2 regions of the Streptomyces sp. NPDC046349 genome follow, and region 1 is predicted to be linked to the other one. Evidence: riboswitches for the same ligand, from Rfam matches in the RefSeq annotation. Region 1 holds a riboswitch; the other holds the start of a gene.

Region 1 (7,631 bases):
TCTGGCGCACTCTGTGGCGCACTCTCTGGCGCACCGTATCCCCTCCGTTTTCCGCGTCGTTCCTACGTCGGCCGGGTCGGCCAGGTCGGCCAAAGCGCGCGAGCTTAGTGCGGAGGGGCGAGCCACGCGACCGATTTACCCCCGTCCCGGGCGGTGGTCACCGGCCATCGGGTAGACACCATGAGGTACAGAAGTGGATATTTCGAACAGTGTCGAGGAGTCCTGGAGATGAGCGACCAGTCACCACCCGCGGGCTGGACCCCTCGAGACCCGGACACCCCGCCCGGCGCCCCGCACCCCCGAGCCGAACGGCCGCCCGGGCGGCGGACGCAGCCAGGGCCACAGCCTCCCGGAGCGGGCGGCGGGCCCGTCGGCGGCGGACCGGGCGCGAAGTCCCGCCGCGGGCGGACCGGATGGCGCCGCCTCCTCCCCACCTGGCGCGTGGTCCTCGGCGCCGTACTGCTCCTCGCCCTCCTGATCGGCGGCGGCCTCGTGGCCGGCTACCTGCTGGTCGACATCCCGCCGGCCAACGCGGCCGCGACCGCGCAGTCCAATGTCTACCTGTACTCCGACGGCTCCCAGCTCGCCCGCGACGGTGAGGTCAACCGCGTCAACGTGCCCCTCTCGCAGATCCCGCTGACCGTCCAGGAGGCCGTACTGGCCGCGGAGGACCGGGACTTCTACTCCGAACGGGCGGTGGACCCCAAGGCGATGGTCCGCGCCGCGTGGAACACGGCCACCGGCAAGGGCACCCAGTCCGGTTCCACGATCACCCAGCAGTACGTCAAGAACTACTACCTGGGTCAGGAACAGACGATCAAACGCAAGGCCAAGGAGTTCTTCATCGCGATCAAACTCGGTCGTGAGAAGTCCAAGGCCTACATCCTCGAGGGCTACCTGAACACCAGCTACTTCGGCCGCAACGCCTACGGCATCCAGGCCGCTTCCCAGGCCTACTACGGCAAGGACGTCGGCAGCCTCACCACCGCCGAGGGCGCATACCTCGCCACCCTGCTCAACTCCCCCAGCGCCTTCGACGTCGTCTCCCACCCGCAGAGCCGCGCCCGTGCCCTCGCCCGCTGGAACTACGTCCTCGACGGCATGGTCAAGAAGGACTGGCTGCCCGCCGCCCGGCGCGTCGCCACGCAGTTCCCCGAGCCCGGCAAGGTCCGGGCCGCCGCAGGCCTGTCCGGCCAGCGCGGCTACCTCGTGGAAGCGATCAAGGAATTCATCCTCGACCGCGAGATCCTCGACGACAAGACCCTCGCCGAGGGCGGCTACCGCATCCGGACCACCATCGACCGGCGCCGCCAGGCCGACTTCGCCGAAGCCGTCGACGGCCAGATGCTGAGCAGGCTCGACCCCGAGGCGCGCAGGGCGGACCGGGTGGTCCGGGCCGGCGGGGTCTCCATCGACCCGGCCACCGGCAAGGTCGTCGCCATGTACGGCGGCGTCGACTACACCAGGCAGTACGTGAACAACGCGACCCGCCACGACTACCAGGTCGCCTCCACCTTCAAGCCGTTCGTCTTCGCGGCCGCCGTCGAGAACGACTCCCGCACCCAGGACGGCCGCAGGATCACCCCCCACACGGTCTACAACGGCGACAACAAACGTCCCGTCGTCGGCGGCCGGATCCGTTTCGCCCCGGAGAACGAGGGCCAGGTCTCCTACGGCAACATCACCGTCAACACCGCCACCGACCTCTCCGTGAACGCCGTGTACGCGCAGATGGCCGTCGACGTCGGCACCGCCAAGGTCAAGAAGACCGCCGTCGATCTCGGCATCCCCGAGGACACCCCGAACTTCGTGGTCGGGCCGGCCATGGCGCTCGGCACCCTCCAGGCCAGCGTCCTCGACATGACCCAGGCGTACGCGACCCTCGCCGACCACGGCCGCCGCACCCCCTACACCTTCCTGGAGGAGATCGCGAAGGGCGACGACACGATCCCCCTGCCCGAGCGCACCCCCGTCCAGGCCATCAGTCGCGAAGCCGCCGACACCACCACGTCCATGCTGGTCAGCGTCGTGGACAACGGCACCGGTACGGCGGCCCTCGCCGCCGGACACCCGGCCGCGGGCAAGACCGGTACCGGGGAGCTGGACCGCTCCGCCTGGTTCGCGGCCTACACCCCGACCCTGGTCACCGTGGTCGCGATGATGGGCCAGGACCCGGACACCGGAACCCTGGAGTCGCTGTACGGGGCCCTCGGCGAGCCCCGCATCGGCGGTGGCGGCTACCCCGCCCGGATCTGGGCCTCGTACACGAAGACCGCGCTGGAGGGCACCGACCCCGTCGACTTCGAACTCGAACTGCAGCCGGGCGCCGCACAGCCCCCGGCGCCGCCCTCCTGGCAGTCGGAACCTCCGCCGGAGACCCCCGGCGACGACACCCCCTCTCCTCCCCGGCGGCCCACACCGCCGTCCGGCGGCCAGGACAACGGCGGACAGGGCGACAGTGGCCGCACGCAGGGCGGCCGGGACAACGGAGGCCAGGACGGCGGCGGCCGCAACGGCGGACAGACGCAAGGAGGCCAGGACACCGCGGGTCGCACCCAGGGCGGCCAGGACGACGGCGGCACCAGCCAGGGCGACGAGGGCGGCACCACGCCCGGCGCCCAGGGCGGGACGGGCACGGGCACGGGCGGGGGCGGCTGGGACGGCGGCGGAATGGTCGGCGGCCGCCGCCCGCCGTCCGCCTTCCTGGAATGAGCGGGATCAGTGACCGGAGGTCGCCTTCAGCCCCACCACGGCGACCAGCAGCAGACAGATGAAGAAGATCCGGGCGGCGGTGACGGGCTCACCCAGCACCGCCATACCGAGCACGGCCGCGCCGGCGGCGCCGATGCCCACCCACACCCCGTACGCCGTGCCGATGGGCAGGGTCTTCGCGGCGTAGGACAGCAGCACCATGCTGGCCACGATCCCGGCGCCCGTGAACACACTGGGCCACAGCCGGGTGAAGCCCTCGGTGAACTTCATGCCGATCGACCAGCCGACTTCGAGCAGACCGGCGAGGAGAAGGAGAACCCAGGCCATGACGGCACCTCCGAGACATCGAGCGATACGGGGTGCGTCGTCTTGTCGTACCCGGTACGGCGCGTCTCGTCGGGTTCTCCCCCACCGTAGCAAAGGGCAGCGAAAAGGGCCGGTGACCTCGGCCACCAGCCCTTCTGCCGTGCGTGTCGACCAGAGGCTCAGAGGTACAGCCCGGTGGAGTCGTCCGACCCCTCCAGCCGCTCCGCGGCCACGGCGTGCAGGTCCCGCTCGCGCATCAGCACGTACGTCGCCCCGCGCACCTCGACCTCGGCGCGGTCCTCGGGGTCGTACAGCACCCGGTCCCCGGGTTCGACGGTCCGTACGTTCTGCCCGACCGCGACGACCTCGGCCCAGGCCAGCCGCTTGCCCACGGCGGCAGTCGCCGGGATCAGGATGCCGCCGCCGGAGCGCCGCTCGCCCTCGGGCAGGTCGGACTTCACGAGCACGCGGTCGTGCAGCATGCGAATGGGCAGCTTGTCGTGGGTGGTGTTCTCGCTCACGCCCCGAACCTACCTTTCCGCGCCCGTCCCGTACCGCCCAGGGTCATCCGCGCCTGCGGCGCGCCGTGACGACGAGCAGGCCGACGACGCCGACCGCGAGCAGAGCGATGGGCACGACGCGCTCCAGACGCGGGGCCCCGTCCTCGTGGCTCAGACCGTCCCGCACGTCCGTCACGAGGCGGTTCACGGAGGCGTAGGCCCGCCCCGCGGTCTGGTCGACGCTCGAGGCGACCCGGGCCCGCGCGTCCCCGATGATCGTCTTCGGGTGCATGCGCACGCCGATCTCGTCGAGCGTCTCGGCGAGCTGCTCGCGGCGGCGGACGATGTCCGCCTCGATCTGTGCGGGGGTCCTGGCTTCCGACACCGCGCTGCCTCCGTCGTCGTGGTCGTGATCGTGTGGGGGCGTAGTCCGCCGTGAACAGTCTGTCAGCTTAGTCTCGTGACGTACCGATCCCCTCCCGAGGAGACTGTCAGATGAGCGAGCGACTCCAGCCGGGCGACACCGCCCCCGCCTTCACCCTGCCCGACGCGGACGGCAACGAGGTCTCGCTCGCCGACCACAAGGGCCGCAAGGTCATCGTGTACTTCTACCCGGCCGCCCTGACGCCGGGCTGCACGAAGCAGGCCTGCGACTTCACGGACAACCTGGACGTCCTGGCGACGGCCGGCTACGACGTGATCGGCGTCTCCCCGGACAAGCCGGAGAAGCTGGCGAAGTTCCGCGAGAAGGAGCACCTGAAGGTCACCCTGGTCGGCGACCCGGAGAAGGAGACGCTGACGGCGTACGGGGCGTTCGGCGAGAAGAAGCTGTACGGCAAGACGGTCACGGGCGTCATCCGCTCCACGGTGGTCGTGGACCAGGAGGGCAAGGTCGAGCACGCCTTCTACAACGTGAAGGCGACGGGCCACGTAGCCAAGATCATCAAGGATCTGGGCATCTGACGCCCCCGTCCCCCCGGAGCGGGCCGCCCCCGACAAGGGGCGGCCCGCTCCGCTTACGCGGCGGGGAACGAGGGGGCGACGATGGTCGCTCCGCACGAGCGGGAGCCACTGGCCGCGGCCATAGCCGAGTCGATGAGCTGTGCAGACCTGGCGAGACGGCTCGGGCTCGAAGTCAGCGGGGACAGCGGCGAAAGTTTCGGGCCGCAGCGGAGCTCCACGGCTTGGACGCCGAACATTTCACACACCGGAGCGCCGGGCACCTCTGCTCGGACGAGGCCATCGCCTCGGCTGCGGCCTGGTCGACGACCGTCCGCGAAGTGGCCCTCGCACTCGGCCGCCCGGCCGTCGACCGGGACGCTGTCGCACATCGTCAGCCGCATCGCTGCGGCAGGCACAGTCGCCAGCCACTTCACGGTGCGAGACGGCAGCGCGTCGAACTGCCGTTCACCGGGCAGGAGCTCGCCCAGGCTGCCGCCACATCCGGAAGCCTCCGCGGGGCGGCGCGAGTTCTGGGCATGCCGGACGACGGACGGTCGTCGGACACTTCACGCGACGCCCATGGGGCAGGCCGCCGGCCGCGGCCGTGAAGCCGGTCGCCCCGGACACGCTCGCACTGCATCCCGAGGGCTCCACCCGGACCGGGCGCCCCCGTCTCCCGCGCTCTGACAAGAAGTGGGGGGCCCGCACTCCTGCGCCTGGTGCGGGAACCCCGGCGAGCGGCAGGGGCGGCCGATCGCGCTCCAGATCGGCCATGTCAACGGCGACCGGCTCGACAATCGCCGCGAGAGCCCCCGGTACCTCTGCCCCAACTGCCACACCCTGACGGACACGTGGTGCCGGAAGCGCCCTCCCAGGGCTGACTCGCCGCCCCGCCGCCCGTAGACTGAAGCGACCCAGGCGGACAAGATGTCCAAATTGGGTAACGTGTCGCGGTTGTGGTGGAATTGGCAGTCACGCTGGGTTTAGGTCCCAGTGGGGTAAAACCCGTGGGGGTTCGAGTCCCCCCAACCGCACGTTCACGCCGACGGCCCCGTACACCCTGCTGTGTACGGGGCCGTCGGCGTATCCGGGCGTCAGGTCAGGAGGGCGCGGATGAAGGGGACCAGGGCGCGGAAGGCCTGGCCGCGGTGGGAGATGGCGTTCTTCTCGGCCGGGGTCAGTTCCGCGCAGGTACGGGACTCGCCCAGGGGCTGGAGGATCGGGTCGTAGCCGAAGCCGCCCGTGCCCGAGGGGGTGTGGCGCAGGGTGCCCACGAGGCGGCCCTCCACGACGCGTTCGGTGCCGTCCGGCAGGGCGAGGGCCGCCGCGCACGCGAAGTGGGCGCCGCGGTTCTCGTCGGCGATGTCGCCGAGCTGGGCGAGGAGCAGGTCCAGGTTGGCCTTGTCGTCGCCGTGGCGGCCGGCCCAGCGGGCGGAGAAGATGCCGGGGGCGCCGTGCAGGACGTCCACGCACAGCCCCGAGTCGTCGGCGACCGCCGGCAGGCCGGTGGCCCGGGCCAGGGCGTGTGCCTTGAGGAGGGCGTTCTCGGCGAAGGTGACGCCGGTCTCCTTGACGTCGGGGATCTCCGGGTACGCGTCCGCGCCGACCAGCCCGTGGGGCAGGCCGGCGTCGGCGAGGATGGCGCGCAGTTCGGAGAGTTTGCCCGCGTTGCGGGTCGCGAGGATCAGGCTGCTGGGCGTCGAGGTCATGCCCTCATTATCCCGGGGTGCAGACCTTGGAGATCTCGCTCGCGGCGTCGGCGACCGGCTTGATGTCCGGGGTGGGGTTGCCGCTCTCGATGGCGGTGCGGACGTTCTTGACGGCCGTGTTCATCGAGTCGATGGCCTTGCCCAGGTCGGCGTTGCCCGTCTGGTCGCCGATCTTCTTGAGGTTCGACTCGATCTGGTCGAGGGCGTTCTTGGCGTCCTGGGGGCTGTTGCCCGCCTGGGAGACGGCCTGCTGGAGGTCGTTCGCGCCCTCCGTGATGGCGACCGCCGTGTTCGCGCAGTCCATCGCCGTGGAGATGGCGTCGCAGGCGGAAAGGGCCGGGATGGTCAGGACGGCTGCCACGGCTACTGCCGCTATGCGGAGCTTCATGCGGTTCTCCCGAGAGGACGTGTACAGGGGCGGACGTGTGCGTACAGGGGCGGGCGCACGGTGGTGACACCGTGCGCCCGTTGTCCGTAGGGACGCCGGGGGGCGGCCCGCGGTTGCCGGCTACAGGTCCAGCGCGCCCCGCTGGATGGCCTCGAGGTCCGCGCAGCCGCCGGCGGCGAGGTCGAGGAGGGCGTTGAGTTCCTTGCGGTCGAAGGGCTCGCCCTCGGCGGTGCCCTGGACCTCGACGAAGCGGCCGTCGCCGGTGCAGACCACGTTCATGTCGGTCTCGGCGCGCACGTCCTCCTCGTAGCAGAGGTCGAGGAGCGGGACGCCGTCGACGATGCCGACGCTGACGGCGGCGACTGTTCCGGTGAGGGGCTTGCGGCCGGCCTTGACGAGCTTCTTCTTCTGGCCCCAGGCGACGGCGTCGGCGAGGGCGACGTAGGCGCCGGTGATGGCGGCGGTGCGGGTACCGCCGTCGGCCTGGAGGACGTCGCAGTCCAGGACGATGGTGTTCTCGCCGAGGGCCTTGTAGTCGATGACGGCGCGCAGCGAGCGGCCGATGAGGCGGGAGATCTCGTGCGTGCGGCCGCCGATCTTGCCGCGGACGGATTCGCGGTCGCCGCGGGTGTTGGTGGAGCGCGGCAGCATCGAGTACTCGGAGGTGACCCAGCCTTCGCCGCTGCCCTTGCGCCAGCGCGGGACGCCTTCGGTGAAGGAGGCGGTGCAGAAGACCTTGGTGTCTCCGAAGGAGATGAGGACGGAGCCCTCGGCGTGCTTGCTCCATCCCCGTTCGATGGTGACCGGGCGGAGCTGTTCGGGCGTGCGGCCGTCGATGCGAGACATGTGTCCGAGCCTAGTGGGTGCCCGGGAACGCGAAGACCCCGTCCGGGTTGCGGGACGGGGTCCGTCGGTGCTCGGTGGTTCGGGCCGGGCGGCCCGGACTCAGGGAGTCCGGATCACATCATGTCTTCGATGTCGGCGGCGATCGGGTCGGCGTCGGTGCCGATGACGACCTGGACCGCGGTGCCCATCCGGACGACGCCGTGGGCGCCGGCGGCCTTGAGGGCGGCT
Region 2 (7,631 bases), on a different contig from region 1:
GCAGAGGCGAGGCGGCTCTAAACGATTGCCGAGTTATGCCCAAAAGGTCACTTTCTGCGGCATGAAACGGTCGGATAGCAATGACGCGGCGCCTGGCGCGGCCCGCCGACCGTCGGCGGCGATCCCGGTGCGCCGAGAAAGGAACGTCTCGTGATCCGCACGCGCTATGCCGTTGCTCTGGCCACCATGGCCGTTACCGCCCTGGCCGTCACCGCAAGTCCCGCCTCGGCGGCACCCGGTGACACGGTCAACATGTGCGCCAGCACGCTCACCCCGGACGGCTGGGTGGACGTCCAGTGGTGGAACAGCGGCGGGTGCGGCTCCGGCTTCACGCCCAACATGAAGCAGATCAAGGACCTGAGGGGCTACCCCGTCGGCACCCAGGTCAACGCCTGCGCGTCCACGTGGCCGCCCGCGGGCTGGACCATCACCAACACCTACTACTCCAGCGGCTGTCGCTACTCCGCCGTCCCCAGCTTCAACCCCAACACCTGGACGCTGAAGCGCACCTCCTGATCGCCCGCCGCCGTGGTCGACTTCCCCGCAGGTCGACCACGGCGGCCGGGCCAGAGCCGACGGGCGCGGTTCAGGGCCGTCGGGCGCGGTTCAGGGCCGGCGGGTCCGGTTCAGGGCCGGCGGGCCCGGCTCCGGGTGCGCGTCGCGACGTATCCGGTCAGGGAGGACAGGGCGAGACACAGCGGCGAGTACACCCGCAGATCCATCGCCGTGTACCGGGCCGGCGCCTGCTGGAGGTCCAGGCCGGATACGACCAGGCCGCCCAGGCCCCGCGCGGCCAGCACGGCCGATACGGTCCACAGCCCCGCCCGTACCGGACGGGCTCGGCCCAGGGCGGAGGCAGGGCGGGCGCCGGCCAGCACGAGGCCCGAGGCCGCGGCCAGCAGGCCAGCGACCGCGGCCGTCGCCGCGGCGGGCGGCAGCGACTCCTGCTCGGTGCCCACCACCACCTCGGCCAGTTCGGCCGGGGAGCCCAGCGGCCACGGCGAGCGGATCCAGACCGCGTGCAGTGCCGCGGCTGCGGCCAGGCCGCCGGCCGCCACGGCCGCCGCCGCCCGGACGGAGCGCACCGCCGCCGCCGAGCCGCTGTCCATGTCCGCCCCCGCAGCAGTTCCCGTCGTCGTGTCCATCGGTGCCCCTTCCCCGTGATGCCCGCCAGCAGATCCAGACAGTGGTGTATGGATTTTCCATACACTACTGTACGGAACATGGCGAAGGGGCGAGTGAGCAAAGAGGACTGGACCATGGCGGCGCTGAGGGCGTTCGCCCGCGGTGGCGCCGCCGCCGTGGCCGTCGATGTCCTCGCCCGCGAACTCGGCGTCTCGCGCGGCAGCTTCTACTGGCACTTCGAGAACCGCGACGCCCTGCTCGTCGCCGCTCTGGAGACCTGGGAGCGGCGTGCCACCACCGAGGTCATCGCCGCCGTCGGCGCCCACGAGGACCCCTGGACGCGTGCCCGGACCCTGCTGCTGGAAGCCCTCGGCGACGAGGGGATCGCCGGCCTCGAGCCCGCGCTGGTAGCCGCCCGCGACGCCCATCCGGCCGTGGCGGAGGTGGTCGACCGGGTGACCCGCACCCGGATCGGATACCTGGAGGTCGTCTTCGCGGACCTCGGGCTCGCTCCCGGCGACGCCCGCCACCGCGCCCTGGCCGCGTACGCCGCCTACCTGGGCTGGCTCGACCTGCGCCGCACCGCACCGGACATTGCACCAGAGGTGACGCCCGGCACGCCGGCCGCCGAGGCGGCACTGGTCCACCTCGTCTCCATGCTGGGGACGCCGCCTGTGCCGGGTGGGGTCATCGGTCGCGGGGGGAGCGGCTGATCTGCGCGGCGCATCGCGCCTGCCAAGCGGCGGGCGCGGCGCCGCGGATCCGGGCCGGGGCCGCGCCTGGCTCAACCGGAGCGGCCGGCCTTTGCCGCCGCGGCACGGGTGCGGACCGGGGCCGGGTAGTCCGCACCGCCCTGCCCCTGGACCGGATCGCGCCGCTCGTCGGCCTGAGCGGTGCCACGGCCCTGGTCCGCGCGTTCAGCCGGTGGGAGGGCATGCCGCCGGGGGCGTACCGGCAGCCGATACCGGTCCGCGTCCCCGGACCGCGCCGGGGAAGGGGGAGGGAGCGGGCGCGGGCGCGGGGTGCGGGGTGCGACGTCCACATCGGGTGGGACCCCGGCCGCGCGCCCGGTGCTAGATTGTCCGGCGGCCGACCCCAGGCCCCGGACGAGATGCGCCGTACCCGGTTACGCACGACGACGCGCGAGGTGCCGCACGAGCGGCGCCGCCCGCTGTCCGCACCCGGGCAGTGTCCTCGTCGAGCAAGATGGGCCGAACGCCATGACCGTGCCACTCACCCGCAGCCTGTACCGGACGACCGCGCACGCCGCCGGGGGCCGCACCGGATCCGTCCGCACGGACGACGGGCGCCTGGACGTCCGCCTCGCCCCGCCGCGCAAGAAGGTGCCCGGCACCACCAACCCCGAGCAGCTGTTCGCGGCCGGCTTCGCAGCGTGCTTCACCTCCGCGCTCGCCGAGGTCGCCGCCGAGTTCGGGGCGGACGCCTCCGCCGCGCGGGTGGCGTGCGAAGTCGAGCTCGGTACGACGGACACGCCCGCGGGATACGGCCTCGCGGTGTGCCTCACCGTCAGCCTGCCTGGATGGCGGGCGGCCGACCTCCGCCCCCTGCTGCACCGGGCGGACGAGGTCTGCCCGTACTCGCAGGCGGTACGCGGCAACGTACCGCTGACTCTGCTGGCCGTGGACGACCACGACGGCCCGACCGCCGCCGCCGATGACCGCGCCTGACGGGGAGCGGGAGCCGGGCAGGGAGCCCGGGGACGGCGTCCCGGTACCGGAACACGGAGCCTGGCGGCGCCGCGGCGTCAGCCGCAACGGCGGGCCGCTCGTCGAGGACCGGGACGACGAAGTGGTGTGGCTCCAGGCCGGGCCCTACTACGCCGACAGCCGGGGATTCGCCGGTACGACCTCCTTCGACGGCTCCCAGGTGCGCTTCCACCACCTCACCGGTGAGCCCGGCGACGACACCGGCACCTTCCGGTGGCACGGTGCGGACCTCGTCGAGCGGGGGGCCAACCCGGACGGGAGCACCTTCCTGGAGATCTGGACCCCATTGCCCGGGGCGGAGGGCGGCACCGGCTCCTGGTCCGGCCCGGACCACCACGTGGTGCGCGTCGGTCGGCACGTGGTGCACGTCGACTCCCGTGCGGGTGCCTACTGGCGGCTCTGACCGTGGCGGCTCCGGAGCTCCGCAGCTCCGGAGCTCCGCAGTCCCCCGGGCCCCGAACCCGGTCTCGGCCTCGGCTTCTTGCCCGAACACCCTGAACGGACGCGACGCGCAGCCGTCCGTGCGCCACGAACGGGCAGGCCCTTCGGAGACCGAGCCGCCCACCTCAAGCTGCCCGCCCCCGTCACCCCGTCACGACGGAAGGCTCATCGGAGTGGGGCGGGCCGGGCGGCAGCGGTATGGGCAGGCGCGCGGCTCACCGGCCGGCGGCCGGGTCCCTTTCCGGCTCCAGCATGCGTGTCAGGCGGGCGGCGAAGAAAACGGCCGCCCCGGCCGCGACGATGCTCAGGCCGTCGGCCACCATGCCCAGGGTCACCGCGTCGAGGAAGGACCCGAGTTCGTCGGCCCGCCGGTGGCGCACGCTCGCGTACCGGCCCAGCAGGAGCGAGCCCGCGAACGACGCCCACCAGAGGTTCAACGGCCAGAAGGGGCCCTTGGCGCCCCGCAGGCCTACCGTCCAGGCCTCGGAGGCGATCCGGTAGGGCAGCCAGAAGCAGGCCACCGGAACGAACCAGCCACCGATCGCCCAGCCCGGGCCCCGCCGGAACGCGGTGGGCGCGAGCACACCGGCCCTCTGCCGGATGCGGTGGAACCAGGTGATGAACACGGCCGCGCAGGCGAGCAAGGCCATCATCTGGAGCTGGTCCACCCTGAAGAACAGCGTGTCGACGGCCTGCCACCGGTCCTCGGAGAGGAAGGCGGACTCCCCGTCCCCTTCCACCGCGGAGTGCGCCCGGAAGCCGGCGTACAGGGAGAGGGCATCGCCTGCGGCGGCTGCCGTCAGCACGGCGTGCAGCACCCCGAGCAGCGCACGTCCGGGACCGGGGGCCGGGTGGGCCATGGGCGGTCGGGGGCGCAGAACGCCGGGATCGGAGACGGACATGATGGTGTGGACCCCCCACGGGCACGGAACGACGGCACCAGAAGCTGAGCGCGCAGAGGGAGACTACGCCAAGGCGCCCCGACACCCCACGGAGAATCCGCAGGTCGGGAGGGCGGGCAGGTCGACGACCCGATGGGGGACGTCCTCGAGCGCGCTCTGGACTTCGGCGACTGGTACGACGAGGGGGACTGACGCCCCGTCGCCCCACCGCTCCGCGCGCCTCCGTGGACGGTGGGCCGCTTCCGCCTGGACGGTGGCGCTCGGTGAGGGCCGGGGACCGGCATCGGCACCGGCCTCGCATCGGCACCGGCACCGGCACCTGCACCAGGCCTGCCTGCCCCGCGACGCATGGATGCTGAGTTTCCGGTGATACGCGCGGGACCAGGCGGTCACGACGGACCGCTCCTGCCGGAAGGAAGCCGGGCGTGACCGACATCTCCCGTACGGACGTACTCCTCGATCCCCGCCACGATGCGCCGCTCGACGGACCGTGCCGCTCCGGGGCCCGGGACGTCTTCGAACGGGGTGCGAATGAGCAGGCCGAGACCGCCCGTGCCCGCGAGGAGGCCGCCAAGGCGGTGTGCCACCGCTGCCCCGTTCGGCTCCCGTGCAGGCGCCGGGCCCTTGCCGATCGGGTCCCGCACGGTGTGCGCGGCGGTCTCACCGCGGACGAGCGCCACCTCCTGCTGGCGAACGGCGGCTGAGGGTCTCGGCGGCAGCACCCGACGAGGCGGCAGCACCCGACGAGGCGGTGGGACCCGACGAGGCGGTGGCACACGACGAGGCGGTGGCGCGAGGCCTGTGGGAACCCTGCCCCCCCCGCAGTGGCCCAGCTTCGGCCGCCCACCTCGAACGCCTCCGCGCGGCATCGCCGCCGCCCGTCGGCTCCTGCGCCGGCTCCTCCTCCTGCGCCACCGAACCGGACAACGCGTTTCCCGTCGTCACACCCTGACCGGCCACCCCGCGGCCGGCCAGCCTCCAGGGCGTGTCGTATTAATCGCGTTATGTCCCAAATGTTCGGCAGGTGGCGGGGAGTGACTCCCGTCACTTGCAGTGACGGATGGGACATGGCTTCCGAGGACTGGGGCAGGCGCGCCCGAGCAGCACCACCGCGGGTAGGCCGCGGTGGCGGGAATCGGAGGTACAGCGCGTCGTGTCCGAGCAGCAGACCATCCACATCGCCGGGACCTGGCGTTCCGCCGTATCAGGAGCCACCCGAGAGGTACTCGACCCGGCGGACGCCACGGTCCTCGCCGTCGTCGCCGAGGGCGGCACCGCGGACACCGACGCGGCCGTCAGCGCCGCACGCTCCGCCTTCGACGGAGGGGAGTGGCCCCGGACCCCCGTCGCGGAGCGGGCCGCGCTCCTGCGCCGCACCGCCGACCTGCTCCAGCGCGACCGCGAACGCATCGCACTGCTGGAGAGCCGCGACGCGGGCAAGACCCTGCAAGAGGGCCGCGTCGACGTGGACTGCGTCGCCGACGCCTTCCGCTACTTCGCCGACCTCGTCGCCGGCGAGAGCGCGGGCCGCGTGGTCGACGCCGGCACCCCCGACGTCCACAGCATCGTCGTCCACGAGCCGGTCGGGGTCTGCGCACTGATCACCCCGTGGAACTACCCGCTCCTCCAAGCCTCCTGGAAGGTCGCCCCCGCCCTCGCCGCGGGCAACACCTTCGTGCTCAAGCCCAGCGAGACCACCCCGCTGTCCACGGTGGCCCTCATCGGCCTGCTGACCCAGGCCGGTCTGCCGGCCGGCGTCGCGAACCTGGTCACCGGCCCCGGAGACCCCGTCGGCGCACGCCTGTCCGAACACCCCGACGTCGACCTCGTGTCCTTCACCGGCGGTCTCACCAGCGGTACGAAGGTGATGCGTGCCGCGGCCGACTCCGTCAAGAAGGTCTCCCTCGAACTCGGCGGCAAGAACCCCAACGTCGTCTTCGCGGACGCCTGCGCCACCGAGGAGGGCTTCGACACCGCCGTCGACCAGGCCCTCAACGCAGCCTTCATGCACAGCGGCCAGGTGTGCTCCGCAGGGTCCCGGCTCATCGTCGAGGAGAGCGCCGCCGAGCGCTTCGTCGCCGAACTCGCCCGCCGGGCCGACCGGATCCGCCTCGGCCGCGGCACCGACCCGGGCGTGGAGTGCGGGCCGCTGGTGTCCGCCGCCCAGCGCGAACGCACCGAGGAGTATGTGGCCTCCGCCCTCGCCGAGGGAGCAGTGCTCCGCTCCGGCGGCGTACGGCCCGACGGGCCCGGCTACTTCTACCGGCCGACCGTGCTCGACCGCTGCCACCGGGGGATGCGCGTCGTACGGGAGGAGGTCTTCGGGCCCGTCCTGACCGTCGAGACCTTCCGCACCGAGGCCGAGGCCGTCGCGCTCGCCAACGACACCGAGTACGGCCTCGCGGGCGCCGTCTGGACCTCGGACCCGGGTCGCGGCCGCCGCGTGGCGGGACACCTGCGCCACGGCACCGTCTGGATCAACGACTTCCACCCCTACCTCCCGCAGGCGGAGTGGGGCGGCTTCGGCAAGTCCGGCACCGGACGCGAACTGGGTCCCTCGGGCCTGGCCGAGTACCGCGAGACCAAGCACGTGTACCAGAACCTCGCCCCGCGCCCCGTGCGCTGGTTCGCGGGCTGAAGGAGGAGCACAGCCATGACCACCCCCACGCACGTCCCCACCCCCGCCCCCGGCCCCACAGGGCACGAGTACGAGCACGAGTACGACTACGTCGTCGTCGGCGGCGGCACCGCCGGCTCCGTGATCGCCTCCCGCCTCACCGAGGACCCGGACGTCACCGTCGCCGTCATCGAGGGCGGCCCCAGCGACGTCGACCGCCCCGACGTACTCACCCTGCGCCGCTGGATGGGCCTCCTGGGCGGCGAACTCGACTACGACTACCCCACCACCGAGCAGCCCCGCGGCAACTCGCACATCCGCCACAGCCGCGCCCGCGTCCTCGGCGGCTGCTCCTCGCACAACACGCTGATCGCCTTCAAGCCGCTCCCGTCCGACTGGGACGAGTGGGAGCAGGCAGGGGCCGAGGGCTGGCACGCGTCCGCCATGGACCCGTACTTCGACAAGCTCCTCAACAACATCGTCCCCGTGGCCGAGAAGGACCGCAACGCCATCGCGCGCGACTTCGTCGACTCCGCGCAGAGCGCCCTGGGCGTCCCGCGCATCGAGGGCTTCAACCGCAAGCCCTTCCACGAGGGCGCCGGATTCTTCGACCTCGCCTACCACCCCGAAGACAACAAGCGCTCCTCCGCGTCGGTCGCCTACCTCCACCCCGTCATGGACGAGCGCCCCAACCTCCGCATCCTGCTGGAGACCTGGGCCTACCGCCTGGAACTCGACGGCACCCGGGCGCGCGGAGTCCACGTACGCGCCTCCGACGGCACCGAATCCCTGATCACCGCACGCCGTGAGGTGCTGGTC

What was found. A riboswitch is a leader RNA that binds a small molecule or an ion and turns the genes downstream of it on or off. The one in region 1 is predicted to bind guanidine.
Positions count from the first base shown of each region.
Region 2: it holds a riboswitch for guanidine, as region 1 does, so the genes downstream of both, ACZ6JS_RS34705 (Ohr family peroxiredoxin) here and ACZ6JS_RS04220 (DMT family transporter) in region 1, are expected to answer to the same signal.

Region 1 is NZ_JBVJFK010000002.1:112,211-119,841, reverse strand. Features, by position in the region: gene ACZ6JS_RS04230 (ABC transporter permease) at 1-22, opposite strand, end outside; gene ACZ6JS_RS04225 (transglycosylase domain-containing protein) at 229-2,712, shown strand; gene ACZ6JS_RS04220 (DMT family transporter) at 2,719-3,039, opposite strand; guanidine-III (ykkC-III) riboswitch at 3,071-3,140, opposite strand; gene ACZ6JS_RS04215 (GroES family chaperonin) at 3,198-3,539, opposite strand; gene ACZ6JS_RS04210 (DUF3618 domain-containing protein) at 3,583-3,903, opposite strand; gene bcp (thioredoxin-dependent thiol peroxidase) at 4,014-4,481, shown strand; tRNA gene ACZ6JS_RS04200 (tRNA-Leu) at 5,411-5,494, shown strand; gene rdgB (RdgB/HAM1 family non-canonical purine NTP pyrophosphatase) at 5,555-6,169, opposite strand; gene ACZ6JS_RS04190 (hypothetical protein) at 6,177-6,557, opposite strand; gene rph (ribonuclease PH) at 6,678-7,403, opposite strand; gene ACZ6JS_RS04180 (PTS sugar transporter subunit IIB) at 7,517-7,631, opposite strand, start outside.
Region 2 is NZ_JBVJFK010000022.1:6,898-14,528, forward strand. Features, by position in the region: gene ACZ6JS_RS34690 (hypothetical protein) at 151-516, shown strand; gene ACZ6JS_RS34695 (DUF3995 domain-containing protein) at 627-1,145, opposite strand; gene ACZ6JS_RS34700 (TetR/AcrR family transcriptional regulator) at 1,224-1,838, shown strand; guanidine-III (ykkC-III) riboswitch at 2,208-2,270, shown strand; gene ACZ6JS_RS34705 (Ohr family peroxiredoxin) at 2,346-2,813, shown strand; gene ACZ6JS_RS34710 (hypothetical protein) at 2,800-3,255, shown strand; gene ACZ6JS_RS34715 (DUF4328 domain-containing protein) at 3,509-4,195, opposite strand; gene ACZ6JS_RS34720 (WhiB family transcriptional regulator) at 4,621-4,899, shown strand; gene ACZ6JS_RS34725 (aldehyde dehydrogenase family protein) at 5,349-6,833, shown strand; gene ACZ6JS_RS34730 (GMC family oxidoreductase) at 6,849-7,631, shown strand, end outside.